Regions from separate parts of the Comamonas serinivorans genome, predicted to be linked through region 3. Evidence: riboswitches for the same ligand, from Rfam matches in the RefSeq annotation. Region 3 holds a riboswitch; each other region holds the start of a gene.
The links. A riboswitch is a leader RNA that binds a small molecule or an ion and turns the genes downstream of it on or off. The one in region 3 is predicted to bind cobalamin.

Region 1 (4,470 bases), 1.3 Mb from region 3:
GTCCTCGGCCCAGTCGGCCTCGCTGTTGCCGCAGGCGATGGCCTGCAGCACGGGCACGTCGCCCACCAGCTCGCCGCCGGCCTCGCCCAGCGCGGCAAACGCGGTGGTGTTGATGACGACCTGCGCGTCGTGTTCAGCGCACAGCGTTTGCAGCACCTGCAGGCAGGTGCTGTCCTTCAGCGACTCCAGCGCCAGCGGCAGCGGGTTCAGGCCGCGCGCCAGCAGCGCATCGGCCAGCGCATCGAAGGCCAGCGTGTTGCCCGCCAGCAGGTGCGCGCGGTAAAACACCAGCACGGCCACGGGGTTGCCCGGCTGCCAGCGGCTGGCTTTCAGCGCATTGACATCACCCAGTATGCCGGGGTTGCCGTTTTCCATCCAACGCAAAGGTACATATACTGCTACCGGTGGATACACCCGCGGTGGTGGTGGCGGCGGGCGAAGCGGTGAGCTGCCGGCCGGCGCCATGCCCTGCGCCAGCACCTGCAAAAACCCCACCGCATTGGCCACGCCGCCGGCGCGCAGGTACTGCCACAGCAGGCGCGCCTGAGCCACGGCCACGGTGCTGCGGGCCAGCAGGTCCGGGTCCTCCTGCTGATCCCCCGAGAACATGACCAGTTGCTGCCCGCGGTCGCGCGCCAGCTGGGTGATGCACTGCATGCCGTAGGTCCAGCTCGAGGCCGCGCCCAGGTGGTCGACCACGACCACGCGGGCCGACGCGAGCACCTCGTCCACGTACAGGTCCAGCGAGGCGTTCTGCCGCAGGTGCAGCAGGTTGACCAGCCGCAGGCCGGGAAAGTCCGGGTCCTGCGCCGCGAGGTGGGTGCGCGCGGCCGACAGCAGGGCCAGCGTGGTGTCGGCCGAGCTGAGGACGACGATCTCGGCCGGGGTCTGGTTCAGGCGCGTGACGATGGCCTCGTCCTCGACGAAGCGGCCCGGCTGGGTGCTCAGCAGGTGCATGTCAGGCCAGCGCGTGCTGCAGGCGCTGCGCGTCCAGGTCGCGGCCGATGAACACCAGGCGCGTGGTGCGCGCCTCGTCCTTGGCCCAGGCGCGGTCGAAGTAGTGGTCGATGCGCTTGCCCACGCCCTGCACCAGCAGCCGCATGGGCTTGCCGCGCACGGCGACGAAGCCCTTGACGCGCAGCACGTCGTGCGCCTTGACCACCTCGGCCAGGGCCGCCAGCAGGCGTTGCGGGTCCTGCTCGCCCAGGTCCAGGTCCAGCGAATCGAAGTCGTCGTGGTCGTGGTCCTCGTCGTGGTCGTGGTGGCTGTGGCGGCCTTCGATGCTGTCTTCGGCCGCCTTGCCCTGCCCCAGCACCACGCTGAGCGGCAGCGCGCCGCGCTCGGCGCGCACCAGCTTGACCTCGGGCGGCACCTCGGCCCGCACCAGCGCCTCGACCTCGGCCAGCGCGGCCTCGTCCACCAGGTCGACCTTGCTCACCACCACCAGGTCGGCGGCCGAGAGCTGGTCCTCGAACAGCTCGTGCAGGCTGGCGTCATGGTCCAGGTTGTCGTCGGCGCGGCGTTGCGCGTCCACCGCCACCGGGTCGGCCGCAAACTGGCCGGCCGCCGTGGCCGGCGCGTCGACCACGGTCACCACGCCATCGACCGTGAACACGTTGGCGATCTCGGGCCAGCGGAAGGCCTGCACCAGCGGCTTGGGCAAGGCCAGGCCGCTGGTTTCGATCAGCAGCACGTCGATGTCGTCGCGGCGCTCGGCCAGCTGCTTCATGACGGGGAAGAACTCTTCCTGCACCGTGCAGCACATGCAGCCGTTGGCCAGCTCGTACAGCTGGCCAACCTGCTCGGTGCCACCGTCTTCGGCGCATTCGAGCGCGCAGCTGCGCAGGATGTCGCCGTCGATGCCGAGTTCACCGAACTCGTTGACGATGACCGCGATGCGCAGGCCCTGGGCGTTGCTCAGGATATGGCGCAACAGCGTGGTCTTGCCACTGCCCAGGAAGCCGGTGACGATGGTGGCGGGAATCTTTTTGGCGTGCATGTGAAAAGCCCATGGGAGCCGCCACGCAACGGCGCGTCGCGCGGCAGGCGGTCAACGAAAAGGGATCAGGACAAGGGGGGACGCGGACCCGCGCCGGACCGCACGGGGTCCCGTGCAGGAACGCGCGCAAGAGCGGGGACGCGGGCGGAGCGCGCCGGCGCCGCCCACGCACCACCCCAGGCCGGGGTTCGAGGCGGGGCGCGCCTGGCCACAGGCGCGCGATTCACGACAGACATGCCAACCATCCAGTCCCGGCTACCCCGCCGGGTTCAAGAGCGGAAATGGCTGCGGCGCACGGGCCGCAGCTGCGAATCGGGGTGGCCGGTCTCCGGACTGATGGCATGAAGTGGCGCCAGCCACGCGTGATGCTCGCCTTCCCACGGTCCGGCGGCGCCCTGCTAGACACCGCCCAAACCCCAGTGGCTGGGTCGCCTGACCCGGAGCCTCACCAACCAATCACCGTTGCGGGGGCAGTGCAGGATTGTGTCGCTCAGCGGCAGTATCAACCAGTTCCCGTTGAATATCCAACGGCAACCCAGTCATACTGCCTGCGGCGCAGAATCACCTGCTTCCCATTTCAGCCTGCTGCTGCAGGCACCAACACCGAGCGCCAGGCCAAACCCGGCGCCCGAAAATTATAGACAGCGCCGGACTGGGCCCCGGGCCAGCGCAGTCCCGTTCAACCCGAACAGGGTCGTGGCTCACCGGCGATGCGGGTCGCTGACACGAGTGAGGTCCACGCGACGCGGCGCCGGCCACGGGCGGTCAGCCTCGGACACGGCCAGCCGCCACGCGAACCGCGTCGCGGACGGCCACCCGGAACCGGCCAAGCGCGATGGTGCCGCCAAAGACCGTCAGCGGCGGCCGGCTTGCGTCGGCACCGCACTGGCCTGTGGGATGCGCAAGGCAAGACACCGCGGCCTGCGCTGGCCTGGCTGGCCGCGTTCGTGACGCGCCGTTCGTGACGTGCGGTTCGCGGTCCAGGCTCGCGGAGCCGCCCCCACGCCCCTCTGCCTGCCGCCGTTGGTGAGCGCAAGGCCAGTCACCGCGCAACGCAAACGCCGAAGCCGTGGAACCGCGCCCCTTCTGCCCGGCCGTGGCCGCTCAGCCGCCGGTGGCGTCGCGCAAGCGCTGGGTCTGCAGGTAAGCATCCTGCGAGGGGCGCAGGTGCGCGCGGCACAGGGCCTGCAGGGTCGGGCTGTCGTTGCGGCGCAGGGCCTCGATCATCTGCCAGTGCTCGTCGCGCGCCTTGCTGCGGTACTCGGCCGACACCAGGCCGGCAAACCGGATGGCGTAAGTCTGCCGCGCGTACTCCTCGATCGCGCGGGCCAGCGTGCGGTTGCCGGCCAGCGTGAACAGGGTCTTGTGGAACGCCAGGTTGACCACGAACACCTCGCGCGCGTGGCCCTGGGCGACGGCCTCATCGTGCCGGTGCTGGATGGCAACCAGCTCGTCCAGGGCCTGCGGCGCCAGCGGCAGGGCGATCTGCCGCGCCGCCTCAACCTCGAGCAGGCTGCGCAGGTCGTACAGCTCCTCCACCTCTTGCGTGCTGAAGCTGCGCACGAAGGCACCCACGTTGCGCCGGCGCTCGACCAGGCCCATGCGGTCGAGCGAGGCCAGCGCCTCGCGCACCACGTGGCGCTTGGCCTCGAAGCGGGCCATCAGCTCGTCCTCGACCAGCCGCTCGCGCGGGTGCAGCCGGCCGAACACGATGTCTTCCTCAAGCTGCGTCACCAGGCCGGCGGCCGAGCACGGCGGTGCGGTTTCAGGGCGGCGGGTCATGGCAGAAACATCCATCACGCAATTGTCGATGAGGTGGCGGGCTCGGGATAACCCGATGTCTATGGCCAATGAGATTATCAATAATATCGTTGAAAACAAACCCCACAAGCCTTATCCCAGGAGACACGATGCGCAACCTGCTTGCGACGGCGATCGGCATCGCCACCATGACCACCGCGCTGGCCGCGGACTACCCCAGCCGCCCCGTGACCGTGCTGATCGGCTTTCCGCCCGGCACGTCGACCGACGCGGTGGCCCGCATCATTGGCGAAGACCTGAGCAAGAAGTGGGGCCAGCCCGTGGTCATCGACAACAAGCCCGGCGTGGGCGGCAGCATGGCCGTGGCTCAGCTCAAGCGCGCCAAGCCCGACGGCTACACCTTGGCGCTGTCGGCCACGGCGCCGCTGAACATCAACCCGCACGTGAACAAGCAGCTGAACTACGACCCCCTCAAGGATTTCGAGTTCGTCACCCAGACCACCTGGCTGCCCTACCTGCTGGTGGCCAACCCCAAGCACGGCTTCAAGAACTTTGACGACCTGCGCAAGTTCGCCGCCAGCAAGCCCGACGCCCTGACCTACAGCACCATCGGCGTGGGCACCACCAGCCACCTGCTGGTCGAGATCCTGCAGGGCAAGACCGGGCTGAAGTTCCGCCACATCCCCTACCAGGGCAGCGCGCAGTCGCAG
Region 2 (4,470 bases), 1.9 Mb from region 3:
ACCACGGGCGGCAACGCGTTGAAGTTCTACGCCTCGGTGCGCCTGGACATCCGTCGCACCGGCACCATCAAGAAGGGCGACAACGCCATTGGCAACGAAACCCGTGTCAAGGTGGTCAAGAACAAGGTCTCGCCGCCCTTCAAGACCGCCGAGTTCGACATCCTGTTCGGCGAAGGCATCTCGCGCCACGGCGAAATCATCGACATGGGCGTGAACGCGCGCATCGTCGAAAAATCTGGCGCCTGGTACGCCTACAACGGCGAAAAAATCGGCCAGGGCCGCGACAACGCGCGCGAATTCCTGCGCGAGAACCCGGACCTGGCCATCGAGATCGAGAACAAGGTGCGCGAGTCCCTGGGCATCGCCCTGCTCCCCACCGATGGCGTGGCCGCCCCGGTGAGCAGCGACGACGAGGTGTGACCCTTGGGCGGCCGCGGCCGCTGGCGATGCGCGCTGCTCGGGCCACGGCTGGGCTGCGTCTGCCGCCCATGGCGGCGCGCGCTGCGTGGTGGCGATGGCGCGGCGCATCTCGCCTGGGGCCGGTGTCAGGCGACGCCCTGGCGAGGCCGGCCGGCCGCCCATCCGACGACGGCGCGGCCAGGCTGATGGCCCAACGCTCGACGGCTTCAGGCCTGATGCCCGTCACCCACCTGATCCCTCCCCACAGCGGCTGGTGCCGTTGGTCCCTCCGACCCACCATGCCCTGATCCAGGCCTTCCGTTCCACGCTCCGATGTCCCCTGCCGCCACGCCCCTCAGCCTCAAAGGCCGCGCCTTGCGCCTGCTCAGCCTGCGCGAGCACTCACGGGCTGAGCTGGCGCAGAAGCTGGCGCGCCACGTGCAAGAAGGTGACGACCTGCAGGCCGTGCTGGACTGGCTGGTGGCCCGGGATTTTCTGAGCGACCAACGGGCGGCCGAGGCACTGGTCCACCGCAAGGCGCCGCGCTACGGCAGTGCGCGCGTGCAGCAGCTCATGCGCCAGCAAGGCGTGCCCGCCGACCTGATCGCGGCCAGCATGGCCGAGCTGCAGGGCAGCGAGCTGGCGCGGGCGCGCGATGTCTGGCAGCGCAAGTTCGGCGAGCGGCCCGATTCGCCCCAGGCCCGCGCCAAGCAGATGCGCTTCATGGTCAGCCGAGGCTTCAGCCCGCAGCTGCTCGATCGCCTCTGGCGCGACGACGAGGCGTGATGCGGGCCTCCGCTGCGCATCTGGTGGCCGGCCACCTGCGGCAGCGTGACATCGCGGATGCATGCCATGGGGTATGAAGGCATTGCCGTTTTGCTGAAAACGGCGATGGATGGATACTGCATCAAGGTCGCGTGATTCAGCGGCACGCAGCGCCCGCGCGCTTGAAGCGGTTGCCCGTCACCGCCAGCGAGCCCAGCGACATCGTTCGACTCGCATTCAAACCACCGTCGGGCAGGACGTGCGCACCGGCCGTGTCCAGCGCACGGGGGTCGCGATGTGGCCGTCGCGGTGTGGCGGCCACGCCCTGCCGCCCTGCGCCAGCGCAGGCCCCCAAGGCCCAGGGCGAGTCGCGGCACAGGGCCGCAGGCCGCGCCGTGGTGGCTCGCGCCACGGCGCTTCCCCCATAATCTCGCGCTGCGAACACGCGGCCGCTGCAAGGCGACCCGCGGTTCGCGTCGATGAGAAGGTGCCTGAACGGGCTGGCCACACGGCCGCGCCCCGCAGGTTAAACGGGAAGCTGGTGCGCGACGGGAACACCTATCGCAAGGCCAGCGCTGCCCCCGCAACGGTAAGCGACACATCCGGTCCGCAGATCGCTGGCTCCGCCAGTCGATGGTCACTGCGCCCTCTGAGGCGTGGGAAGGCGCGGGACCTGGCTGCGCATGGCCCCTGGCCGATGCCAGCTGTCGCAAGCCCGGATACCGGCCTGCTCCCATCGCTTCGGATGCCGCGGGAAGGCGCATGTCCGGGCAGGCGGCAGGCCGGGTCTTGCCCTGCTCCAGACGGCGCGCGTGACCGCGGCGTGTGCCCTGATCCAACGCTTCGCGGGAGAGCGAAGCGCCTCTGGAACGACCATGCGGACCTGCTTCCCCTTCGACCTGCCCTGGCTGGCCAGCCACCCCGCGCGCCTTGCGCCTGCCCAGCCGCTGCCCCGTGCCCATCAGCCCCTGCGCCAGACCACCCGGCTCTGCGCCTTGGCCTGTGTCGCCTGGGCCTCTGCGGCCTGGGCCCAGGCCCCTGACGCCACCCCGCCCGCGAGCGACGCGCTGGAGCCCATGTTCGTGACGGCCACGGCACGGCCCGAGGAGCGGGCACGCATCGCGGCCACCACCCAGACCATCGCCCGCGAGGACATCGAGCGCTCGTCGGCCAAATCCCTCACCGACCTGCTGGCCGAGCACGCGGTGGGCTTCCTCAGCGAATGGACGGCGGCGCAGACCTCGCTGAACCTGCGCGGCGCCACCACCGATGGCCAGGGGCGCGACTACCGCGGCCAGGTGCTGGTGCTGCTCAATGGCCGCCGCGCCGGCACGGCCAACCTCTCCAAGCTCAGCCTGTCGGATGTGGAGCGCATCGAGATCGTGCGCGGGCCGGCGTCGGTGGTCTACGGCAGCCAGAACATGGGCGGCGTCATCAACATCATCCTGCGCAACGGCGCCAGTGGCGGCCGCAACCGCGTACAGGCCGTGGGAGGCGGATGGGGGCTGTGGCGCACCGAAGCCCAGCTCAGCGGCGCCACCGACCGCTGGGACTGGTACCTGGGCGCCAACGCCGGCGGCCGCGGCGACTACCAGTCGGGCAGCGGCGGTGGCAGCCTGCCCAACACCAGCTGGAAACGGCGCGGCGCCACGGGTGCCCTGGGCTGGCAGCTGAACAACCTGCACCGGCTGGCACTGCAGCTGCGCACCGACGGCATCTACAACGCCGGCTTCCGCGGCTCGGGCGCCAACGCCTACAGCCGCGACAACCGCGACAACCAGTCGGCCGACCTGACCTGGCACGGCGCCCTGCCCGGCGAGCGCGTCAGCTGGCTGGCCCACCTGTACAGCTTCCGCGATGTCGACGAGTTCAACTGGGCCTCGCCGGTCATCCGCTCCGGCACCAGCGCCGTGCCCGGCACGGCCAGCGACGACAACCGCCGCGTGCTCGAAGGCACGGGCCTGCGCCTGCAGCCGCGGATTCGCCTGAGCGCCAGCAACGACCTGCTGGTGGGGTTCGACTACGAGAAAAACCGCCTGCGCTCCGACCGCGTGCGCGTGGCCATGCCCGGTGGCCCCACCGGCCAGGTTGCGCCCTACGACAACAACCAGACCGAACACACCAAGGCGCTCTACTTCGAAGACGCGCAGACGCTGTGGAGCGACCGCGTCACGGTGCGCGCCGGCGTGCGCAAGACCTGGGGCGCGACGCGCTTCGACCAGACCCCCAACGTGCCGCTGGCCGTCACCACCACGCGCGACTACGACCAGCTCACCTGGTCCACCGGCGCCACCTGGAAGGTGGACGACGCCCTCAACCTGCGCGTGGGCGCGGCCACAGGCTTCCGGGCGCCCACGGCCAGCGAGCTGTCGGCCGACTTCACCGCCGTGGGCGGCGGGCGCATTTTCGGCAACCCCCAGCTCAAGCCCGAGTCCAGCCGCCAGTTCGAGGTCGGTGGCAGCTACCGCCAGCCGGGCTGGAAGGTCGATGCGGCGCTGTTCCAGAACACGATCGCGAACCGCATCACCACCGTCTCGCGCGGCGCCGCCACCAACACCTCGGACTACGCCAACAACGCCGCCGACATCGTCGCGCGCGGGCTGGAGCTGGGCGTCAGCGCCGACGTGGGCCAGTTGCTGGGCTCGCGCCTGGGCGGCCACACGCTGACGGTGTTCGGCAATGGCTACTACCACTTCACCATGAAGGACAAGGGCGCGGCGGCCACGGCCAACACCCGCCGCGTGCAGCGCATGCACCAGTACGAAGCGGCGGCCGGCCTGCGCCTGGCCCACGGCACCGACCGCCACGCGGGCGACTGGAGCATGCAGCTCACGGCCTTGCTGCGCGGGCCGATGTGGTACGACACCGAGGAAAACTTGCTGGTGCCCCAGGGCGAGCCCAGCAGCACCTGGATCCACCGCAAGGGCGCGTTCACGGTCTGGAACTTCCGCGGCGACTACCGCGTGAGCCCGCGCGTGAAGGTGTTCGCGGGGGTGAACAACCTGTTCAACCTCAACCGCCACCCCATCTTCATCGCGCGCGACGTGCAGCCCTGCATCGCCAACCCGGCGTTCCAGAACGGCGGCTGCGGCACCTCCATGCCCGGCCGCGAATGGCAGGTGGGCCTGCAGGCCGAGTTCTGATGGCCAGCGCGTGGGGCAGGCGGCCCAATCTCGGCACAACAAGAAGCAGTATCACGCCACTGCCGTTTCATATAAAACGGCAACAGCCCGATACCCCTTTCATGGTGCATTTGCCTGACCGCGCCGCGCGGATCCGCAGGCAGGCCAACCCACCCGGGGCCGT
Region 3 (4,470 bases):
GGTAGTACGTGGTCTTCAGTCCGCGCACCCAGGCCAGCTTGTAAACGGCATCGAGTTGCTTGCCTGACGCCCCTTGCAGGTAGAGGTTCAGGCTTTGTGCTTGGTCGATCCATTTCTGTCGGCGCGACGCGGCTTCCACCAGCCACTCCGGTCCCACTTCAAACGCCGTGGCATACAGCTGCTTGAGCCAGTCGGGCACGCGCGCGATGGCGCCCAGCTGGCCGTCGTAATGCTTGAGGTCCATGACCATGACGGCGTCCCACAGGCCCAGGCCCTTCAGCTCACGCACCAGGTGCTGGTTGATGACGGTGAACTCGCCCGAGAGGTTGGACTTGACCGAGAGGTTGCCAAAGCACGGCTCGATGGAGGCATCGACCCCCACGATGTTGGAGATGGTGGCCGTGGGCGCAATGGCCACGCAGTTGCTGTTGCGCATGCCGTGTCGGGCGATCTGCGCCCGCAGCGCGTCCCAGTCCAGGGTTTGGCTGCGGTCCACGTCCAATTCACCGGGCAATCGGGTATCGGCCAGACGGCCCAGCGTATCCAACGGCAACTGCCCCATGCTCCACAGCGACCCCTCGTAGCTTTCGTAGCGGCCGCGCTCCGCAGCCAGCTCGCTCGACGCGGCGTAGGCGAAGTAGCACACGGCTTCCATGCTGCGGTCGGCAAACTCAACCGCGCCCGCGCTGGCATAGGGCAGGCGCAGCTGATACAGGCAATCCTGAAAGCCCATGATGCCCAGGCCCACTGGGCGATGGCGCGCGTTCGAGGCGGCGGCCTGCGGCACGGCGTAGTAGTTGATGTCGATGACGTTGTCCAGCATGCGCATGGCGGTGCGCGCCGTGCGCTGCAGCTTGGCCAGGTCCAGCGTCAGGAAGGCGCCCGCATCTGCGGCCTGACTGTCACCCTGGGCCGATTCGACCAAAACCAGGTGGCGCGCCAAATTGATCGACCCCAGGTTGCACACGGCAATCTCGTCGTCGCTGGTGTTCAGCGTGATCTCGGTGCACAGGTTGCTCGAATGCACCACGCCCACGTGGGGCTGCGGCGAGCGCAGGTTGCACGGGTCCTTGAAGGTGATCCAGGGGTGGCCGGTCTCGAACAGCATCGAGAGCATCTTGCGCCACAGGTCCTGCGCCGGAATCCGCTTGAAGTGCGCGATCTCGCCGGTCTGCGTCCTGGCCTCTGCGGCTTCATACGCGGCGTTGAAAGCGTTGCCGTACAGGTCGTGCAGTTCGGGCACGTCCGAGGGCGAGAACAGCGTCCACTCGGCCTTGGCCAGCACGCGGCGCATGAACAGGTCGGGAATCCAGTTCGCCGTGTTCATGTCGTGCGTGCGGCGGCGGTCGTCGCCGGTGTTCTTGCGCAGCTCCAGGAACTCCTCAATGTCGAGGTGCCAGGTCTCCAGGTAAGCGCAGACGGCGCCCTTGCGCTTGCCGCCCTGGTTCACGGCCACGGCGGTGTCGTTCACCACCTTCAAGAAGGGCACCACGCCCTGCGATTCGCCGTTGGTGCCGTGGATGTGGGCGCCCAGGGCGCGCACGCGGCTCCAGTCGTTGCCCAGGCCGCCCGCGAACTTGGACAGCAGCGCGTTGTCGCGGATGGCGCCGTAGATGCCGCCCAGGTCGTCCGGCACCGAGGTCAGGTAGCACGACGAGAGCTGCGAGCGCGGCGTGCCGCTGTTGAACAGCGTCGGCGTGCTGCTCATGAAGTCGAAGGACGACAGCAGCTCGTAGAACTCGATGGCGCGCGCGTTGCGGTCGTCCTCGCGCAGGGCCAGGCCCATGGCCACGCGCATGAAGAACTGCTGCGGCATCTCGATGCGGCGCTTGGCGATGTGCAGGAAGTAGCGGTCGTACAGGGTCTGCAGGCCCAGGTAGTCGAACTGCTCGTCGCGCTCGGCCCGGAGCACGGCCGCCAGGCGCGGCAGGTCGAACCCGCGCAGCTCGGCGTTCAGCAGATCGGCCGCGATGCCACGTTCGATCAGCGCGGCGAAGTGGGTGGTATAGGCCGATTGCCGATCATGAGCCGGCACCGTTTCACCCCATACCTCACGAGCCACGCTGTCCAGCAGCAAGCGGGCCGACACCTGGCTGTAGCCCGGATCAAGCTCGATGCGCGTGCGCGCGGCCAGCAGCAGGGCCTTGTCCACCTCGGCCTCGGCCACGCCATCGTAGAGCGTGCGCTCGGCCTCCTGCATGACGGGCGCGGGCTGCACGTCGGCCCCCAGGCCCCCGCAGGCGGCCGCCACCCGCTGTGCCAGCGCAGCCAGGTCCAGCGGCACCAGGCTGCCGTCGGGCCGTCGCACCCGCAGGGTGGTGGCTGCTGCCGAGGCGCCCGTGCGGGCCGCCTCCAGCGTGGCCAGGGTCGCGCGCTCCTGGGCGCGGGCCTCGCGGTACAGCACGTAAGCACGTGCCACGTCGTGGTGGCCGGAGCGCATCAGGGCCAGCTCCACCTGATCCTGTACGTCCTCGATCAGCAAGCTGCCGCCTGTGGGCTTGAGCCGCTGCAAGGCGCGCAGCACGGTGTCGGTCAGGGCTTCCAGGTCGTCGCGCGTGCTGGCCGCGGTGACCACGCCGGCGCCCTTGACCGCCACAAAGGCCTTGCCCATGGCGACGGTGATCTTGGCGGGCTCGAAGGCGACGACATCGCCCGAGCGGCGCTTGAGCCGATAGGCCAGCCAGGCGGCGGGCTCGCAAGACAAGGTGGCAACGGCATCCGCCGCAGGAGACAAGGTTGCAGACATGGGCACTCTCGAAAGGCAGTGGGTGGCATGAAACGCGCAGGCGGCACGCCGTGGCCGTCCAGGCCGGACGGCCACCAGCCAGGCGAAGCCAAGCCGCCTGCGCGCAGGAGGGACGCGGACCAGCGAGCCAGGGCTACGCCGGGCCGTGGATCAAAAAGAGAGGGTCAGCGCCCGCGTTGCGGGGCGAAGGATGGGGGGCATGCCGACGCAGATGCCCAGGTCCTGGTGCACCACGCGTCAACGGGGTGCACAGGACGCGCCATGCAGTGCACGGCAATCGCAAAAGGGGAACTCAACAGACGCGCGGCAAACGCTGCCGGCCAACACCACACAGGCATGGCGTACTCCTTGTGCCGGCGACCCCGCCTGGCATGGAAGGTGAAACACTCGCCGCGCGCGATGCGCGGCGTCGCTGTTGGCCGGTATCCAGACTGGTGGGATCCATCGATCGGCCTTCCCAAGGCGCAGGGCTTTCCTGCTGACCTCAGTGGCCCATCCTGATCGACGGCTGCGTGCAGACGCAGCACCCACTTACTGTTGCGGGGGCAGTGCATTCGAGGGACGGCAGCTGTGCAGCCACCGTCACCGACCATGCTTCCCGTTTAACCCTGCTCCACGATGTGGAACAGCGGCACCAACGGCGCGATTCTATGTCACGCCCCCGGCAGCTCGCCCAAAATCCGCGCCGCGGCCGCGGGCAAATCGCCGTGCCAAGCACCCGCGCAAGCCGGCAACACCGGCCCGCGTCAGAGGGTCAAGCACGCAAACGCCCTGGCGTGAAAAATCTGCCACACCCGAGGGCGTCGAGCGACCAGCGATGACACCGCTTTGCGCAACAATCGTCGCTGCCATGTCCAGCCCACACCCCACGGAAACCGCGCTCACCTGCCCCAGCTGCAAGGCCCGCCAGTCGCCCGACGCGGCGCGCTGGCCGCGCCTGCATCCGCACGTGCTGACCAACGGCCTCAGCTGCCAGCTGTGCGAGCAATGCCTGGGCATGCTGGTGGACATCGCCGAATACTCGACCTGGGTGGCGCGGCAAAAGCCGCTGCACGCCTCGGCCGATCCCGAGACCGCCACCGCCCTGCCCGAGCTGACGGACGCGGCCGAGCGCGTGCAGAGCTGGCAGGCCCTGGCGCTGCCATCGGCCCTGCCCGTGGCCCTGACCACCGAGGGTGACGAGCCCGAACTGGGCGAATGGGCCGATTCGCTGCCGGCTCCGCTCAAGCCCCGCAGCGCCGGCCCGGCCGCGCCAGCAGGCGGGGCCGCGGGCACGGCCACCGGCGACAGCCTGCACGCCCTCGTCTGCCCCAGCTGCCAGCGGCTGATGCTGCGCTACCGCGTGACCGAGCCCGACATCGGCCTGGATTTCTGCTTCGCCTGCACCCTGGTCTGGCTCGACCACGGCGAGTGGGAGCTGCTGGCCCAGCAGGGCCTGCACCTGAAGATCACGCACATCAGCACCTCGTACTGGCAGCGCAGCCAGCAGCGCCAGCGCCTGCAGGCCCAGCGCGAGGCTCACCTGCGCGAGCTGCTCGGCGATGCGGCCTTCGACCAAGCCATGGCCTTTCAGCGCTGGCTGGCCCAGCAACCCGAGCGCGAGGCCATCCTGCGCTTTCTGCGCAGCGACCCGCCGCTGGAGGCCTGATGCACATTCAGAGGTATATCGCCATTTTCATTGAAACCAAAATGAAAATGGCGGATACCCATTCAAATCCTCAAGC
Region 4 (4,470 bases), 1.2 Mb from region 3:
CTGGGTGGACAGCTTGGGCAGGCGCGCCAGCGCCGGCGCGAACTCGGGCGCAATCTCCTTGCCATCGGGGATGCCGGCGTAGCCCACCAGCCGGTCGGCCAGCCCCAGGAACAGGAACATCTCGGTGATGCCCACGTCGTAGGTCACGGCACGCTTGGGCTCCTTGGGGTATGCGGTGGGTACGCCGCACACATTGACGGTGACGCCAGGTACTGCGTTTGGGTGAGCTGGCGCTGGCGCGCTGCGCGGGCCACACGCGCCGAGTGCCAGCGCCAGGAGGAGGGCAAGGGCGGTGACGCGCATGCCTCAGAAGCGCAGTTGCGCGTTGAGCTCGACTTGGCGGCCGCGGCCCAGCAGCCACTGGCTGCCGTACGACGACTGGGCGTACAGGCGATTCGCCAGGTTGCGCCCGACCAGGTTGAAGCTGACCTGGCGGTTCATGCGCCAGCTGACCACGGCATCGGCCACCACGTACGACGGCAGGTAGGTGGTGTTGGCGTTGCTGCTGTAGCGCTTGCCCACGTGGCGCAGGCCCAGCGAGGCGCGCCAGTCGCCCACGGTGTAGTGCGCCCACACGTTGGCGGTGACGCGCGGCACGTTGGCCGGGCGGTTGCCCGAGCGGTCGATGCCGGTGGCGCCTTCCCGCAGCTCGTCGAACTGGGCGTCGACCCAGCCCAGGTTGCCCTCGAAGCGCCAGGCCCGACTGGCCTGCAGCGCGCCCGACAGTTCGATGCCGCGCGAGGACTGGCTGCCGCCCTGGATGGACACCGTGGGTTGCAGCGGATCGCGCGTGATGATGTCGTCCTTGCGGATGTCGTACACGGCCAGCGCCCACTCACCACGCGGGTCGGGCAGCTGCTGCTTGATGCCCAGCTCGACCTGGCGGCCACGGCTCAGCGTGAAGCCGCTTTGCGACGCGGCCAGCGACAACAGGCTGGTCACGGGGTCGTGGCCGGTGCTGACCTGGGCGTACACGTTGGTGCGGTCGTTCAGCGTGTGCGTCAGGCCCAGGCGCCACGAGGTGCCGGCCAGCTTCTTGGCCAGCGTGGCCTGCGACACCACGTCGCGGCGGTCGAAGTCGTACCAGTCGCGGCGCAGGCCGGCCATGAGCAGCCACTGGTCGTGGAGCTGCCAGGCGTCTTCCAGGTAGAGGGCGTTCTGGCGGATGGCGTTGGAGAGCTTGAGCGCGTAGGGATCGGGGCTGTCCCACACGCCATGCTGCGGGTTCAGGGCATCGACCACCGATGAGCCCGTGTAGGGCGAGCTGTTCAAGGCCTTGAAACGCGAGCGCGACAGGTCCCAGCCCGCGGCGAGCTTGTGTTGGCCCGCTTCGGCCAACAAGGCCAGCCGGTTGCCGCTCTGCGTCAGGTCGTGGCCGATCTCCAGGTAGTCGGAGCGCGCCACCGTCTGCTGGGCCGGGTTGTAGCCGTAGGCCTCGATGTTTTTCCAGTGGCGGTCCGAGCTGAAGTGGTAGCTCTCGTTCCGGAGCGTGAGGCCGGGACGGACCTGCCACTCGCCCTTGAACTTGACGCGGCGGTCCAGGTAGCGGATGTCGCTGTCGCGCACGTTGTAGTTCTGGTGGCGCAGCGCGCGGGCCACGCGCCCATCCACGGTGGGCGTGCCGAAGTAGCGCTCGGGCTGGGTGTCGCTGAAGTCGGCCGTGAGGTCAAAGCGCAGCGTGTCGCTGGCCTGCCAGCGCAGGGCGTTCATGAGCTTGGCGTTGGTGCTGCGGCCCAGTGGGCGCTCGCCATCGGTGCGCTCGCCATAGGCGTCGATGCGGTAGCTCAGGCCAGGTGCCAGCGCACCGGTGGTGCCCAGGCCGGCGCGGGCGGTGCCATGCTGGCCGCCGCCCAGCAGCATCTCGGTCTGCCGGTCTGCGCTGGGGGTCTTGCGGATGGCGTTGACCGTGGCGCCCATCGTGCCGCTGCCAAACATCAGCGAGCCGGGGCCGCGCAAGACCTCGAAACGCTCGTAGCCCCAGGCGGCATTGGGGTAGGTGATGGTGCCGGCGGCCACGGGCAGGCTCAGCCCGTCCTCGGCCACGCCCACCGAGTTGACGCCGCTGAAGCCGCGGCTGGAAAACGCCATGCCGCCGTTGCCGGGCGAGGCGGTGCTGGTCAGGCCCACGGTGCGCGTGACGGCATCGGCCACGCCGAAGTCGGCGCGTTCTTCGGCCTGCCGGGCGGTGATGGCGCTGAGGCTGGCGGGCAGGTCTTGCGTTGTCACGGGCAAGTGGGTGCCCGAGGTGGCAGGCGTCTGCAGCGCCGAGGGCACGGCGTCGGCCGTCACCTGCACACTGGGCAGCGTGTCCTGCGCGGTGGCGAGCAGGGGGCAGCACAGCATCCAGGATGCGAGCAGAGGGCTTGGGCGCAGCGCATGGGCTGGGCGCAACACGGGACGAACGGCGCGAGCGGCCGGAGTGGCTTGGGTCATGTCAAAGGTCTCATTCCACCTGATGTGACACGGCAAGCCAGAGCGTGCGGCGCTGAGTGGCCACAGGCTCAGACGCCGTCCACACCCCGCAGACAGTCATGAGGTCATGCGCCCCCGAAGGAGCGCATGGCGAACCACGAACAGGCCGGTCTCCGGGCTCACAGCATCGACCCTGAGGTCGAGGTGCACACCCACCTTCCCAAGCGTCTGGGCCACGTGGAGACCGTGGCCAGACTGAACTCAGTGGTTGCGCTTCGCCAGAGGGCGAAGCGCGGGGCGTGCTGTCTGTCTACCGTTGCGGGGGCAGCCAAGGCTTGCGGGGTTGACCCGACCTTGTTCCCGTTTCACTCGCGAAGCGAGCACCTGTGCATGGGCTGAAATCAGCGCGGCGGAGTGTAGCCCACGCGGCGCGGGACGAGGCCGCGCACGCGACGCGAAAATGGCGTGCCCGGTGACAACCAGGATAGGTATGCACCCATGGCCTTTTGTTAAATATCGGTAGCAGGACTGTACTGCCTTCAAGTCGCCATGAAGACCATGAAGGATGCGTCGCCGTTCGCCGTTCGCCGTTCGCCGGCGTGCGGGCCGGCGCCCCGCCGCACCGGGCGTTCACGCGTGGCGCGCCGCCTCAGCGTGGCTCGCTGAGGGCGAGGGGGCCGGCGCCGACCCGGACACCGGCGCGGTAGCCGCAGAAGCCGCCTGCAGCCGCCACCAGCGCGGCAGCAGGGCTTGCACGTGGGGCCGGCCGTAGCGGTCGTCGATGAGGTGGATGGTGCCGCGGTCGTCCTCGCTGCGGATCACGCGGCCCGCCGCCTGCACCACCTTGCGCAGGCCGGGGTAGAGGTAGGTGTAGTCGTCGCCCTGGCGTGCGCCGAAGCGCTGGGCCAGCACGCGCCGCATCGCGTCGTTGACGGGCCCCAGCTGCGGCAAGCCCAGCGTGGCCACGAAGGCCCCGATGAGCCGGCGGCCGGGCAGGTCCACCCCTTCGGCAAACACGCCGCCCAGCACCACCAGGCCGACGACGCGGCTGGTCTCGGTGAAGCCGGCCAGGAAGGCCTCGCGGCCGGCTGCGTCCATGGCCGGGGTCTGCAGGCACAGCGGCAGCGCGGGGTGGCGCTCGCGCAGGCGTTCGGCCACGCGCTGCAGGTAGTCGAAGCTGCTGAAAAAGCACAGGTAGTTGCCCGGTGCACGGGCGTGCTGCTGCGCCACGAGGTCGGCGATGGGGGTGAGCGATTGCGCGCGATCGGCCCAGCGCGTCGAGACCTCGCGCACCACGTGCACCTGCAGCTGGTCGGCCGCGAAGGGCGTGTCGATGTCGACCTGCGCCGTGGTCGGCGGCAGGCCCAGCAGGTCGCGGTAGAAGGCCGGCGGGTTCAGCGTGCCCGAGAACAGCACCGTGGCTTGCGCGCTGGCGTGCCGGGGCGCCAGGTGCGGCGCGGGGATGACGTTGCGGATGCCGAGCACGGCGCTGGCGCGGGCGTGCGGCCGATCGGTAGCGCGCGCGGGCAGGCGGGCGATGTCGAACAGCGCGTGGGGGCCGAACTGCTCGGCAAGCTGCAGCAGCTGCAGGGCCTCGAAATGCAGGGCCAGCAGGTCCTCGCCCAGCGCCTGAAGGCCTGCATCCTGGGCCTGGCCAACGGCCTGGGTGACGCGCTGCAGCGCCGTCAGCAGCGTGGGCGGCACGGCGTCCAGCACGGCGTAGTCGGCGGTCTGCGTGCTGGCCAGGGCCGTGCAGCAGCGCCGCAGGCGGTCCAGCGCCGTCCGCACCGGGCCGGTGGCCTGCTGGCGGGCGGCGGCCAGCGTGAAGGGCGACAGCTCGGCGCTGTACATGCGGCGCGCGCGGTCGACCAGGTTGTGCGCCTCGTCCACCAGCACGCCGACCCGCCAGCCTTGCTCGCGCGTGAGCGCGTGCAGCAGGGCGCTGCTGTCGTAGTAGTGGTTGTAGTCGCCGACGACGACGTCGCTCCAGCGCACCAGCTCCTGGGCCAAGTAATAGGGGCAGATGCCGTGCGCCAGGGCCAGGGTGCGCACGCTGGC

Region 1: linked by a shared signal. The riboswitch ahead of cobW (cobalamin biosynthesis protein CobW) and the one ahead of CCO03_RS10940 (ribonucleoside-diphosphate reductase subunit alpha) in region 3 are both predicted to bind cobalamin.
Region 2: linked by a shared signal. The riboswitch ahead of CCO03_RS19270 (TonB-dependent receptor) and the one ahead of CCO03_RS10940 (ribonucleoside-diphosphate reductase subunit alpha) in region 3 are both predicted to bind cobalamin.
Region 4: linked by a shared signal. The riboswitch ahead of CCO03_RS16045 (TonB-dependent receptor) and the one ahead of CCO03_RS10940 (ribonucleoside-diphosphate reductase subunit alpha) in region 3 are both predicted to bind cobalamin.

What each region holds. Positions count from the first base shown of each region.
Region 1 is NZ_CP021455.1:1,244,567-1,249,036, reverse strand. Features, by position in the region: gene cobN (cobaltochelatase subunit CobN) at 1-957, opposite strand, end outside; gene cobW (cobalamin biosynthesis protein CobW) at 959-1,999, opposite strand; cobalamin riboswitch at 2,302-2,616, opposite strand; gene CCO03_RS05290 (GntR family transcriptional regulator) at 3,104-3,781, opposite strand; gene CCO03_RS05285 (Bug family tripartite tricarboxylate transporter substrate binding protein) at 3,910-4,470, shown strand, end outside.
Region 2 is NZ_CP021455.1:4,498,522-4,502,991, forward strand. Features, by position in the region: gene recA (recombinase RecA) at 1-420, shown strand, start outside; gene recX (recombination regulator RecX) at 733-1,185, shown strand; cobalamin riboswitch at 1,633-1,909, shown strand; gene CCO03_RS19270 (TonB-dependent receptor) at 2,040-4,307, shown strand; gene CCO03_RS19275 (ABC transporter substrate-binding protein) at 4,409-4,470, shown strand, end outside.
Region 3 is NZ_CP021455.1:2,573,759-2,578,228, forward strand. Features, by position in the region: gene CCO03_RS10940 (ribonucleoside-diphosphate reductase subunit alpha) at 1-2,746, opposite strand, end outside; cobalamin riboswitch at 3,147-3,400, opposite strand; gene CCO03_RS10945 (TFIIB-type zinc ribbon-containing protein) at 3,597-4,394, shown strand.
Region 4 is NZ_CP021455.1:3,762,874-3,767,343, reverse strand. Features, by position in the region: gene CCO03_RS16050 (ABC transporter substrate-binding protein) at 1-147, opposite strand, end outside; gene CCO03_RS16045 (TonB-dependent receptor) at 307-2,433, opposite strand; cobalamin riboswitch at 2,560-2,815, opposite strand; gene CCO03_RS16040 (ATP-dependent DNA helicase) at 3,043-4,470, opposite strand, start outside.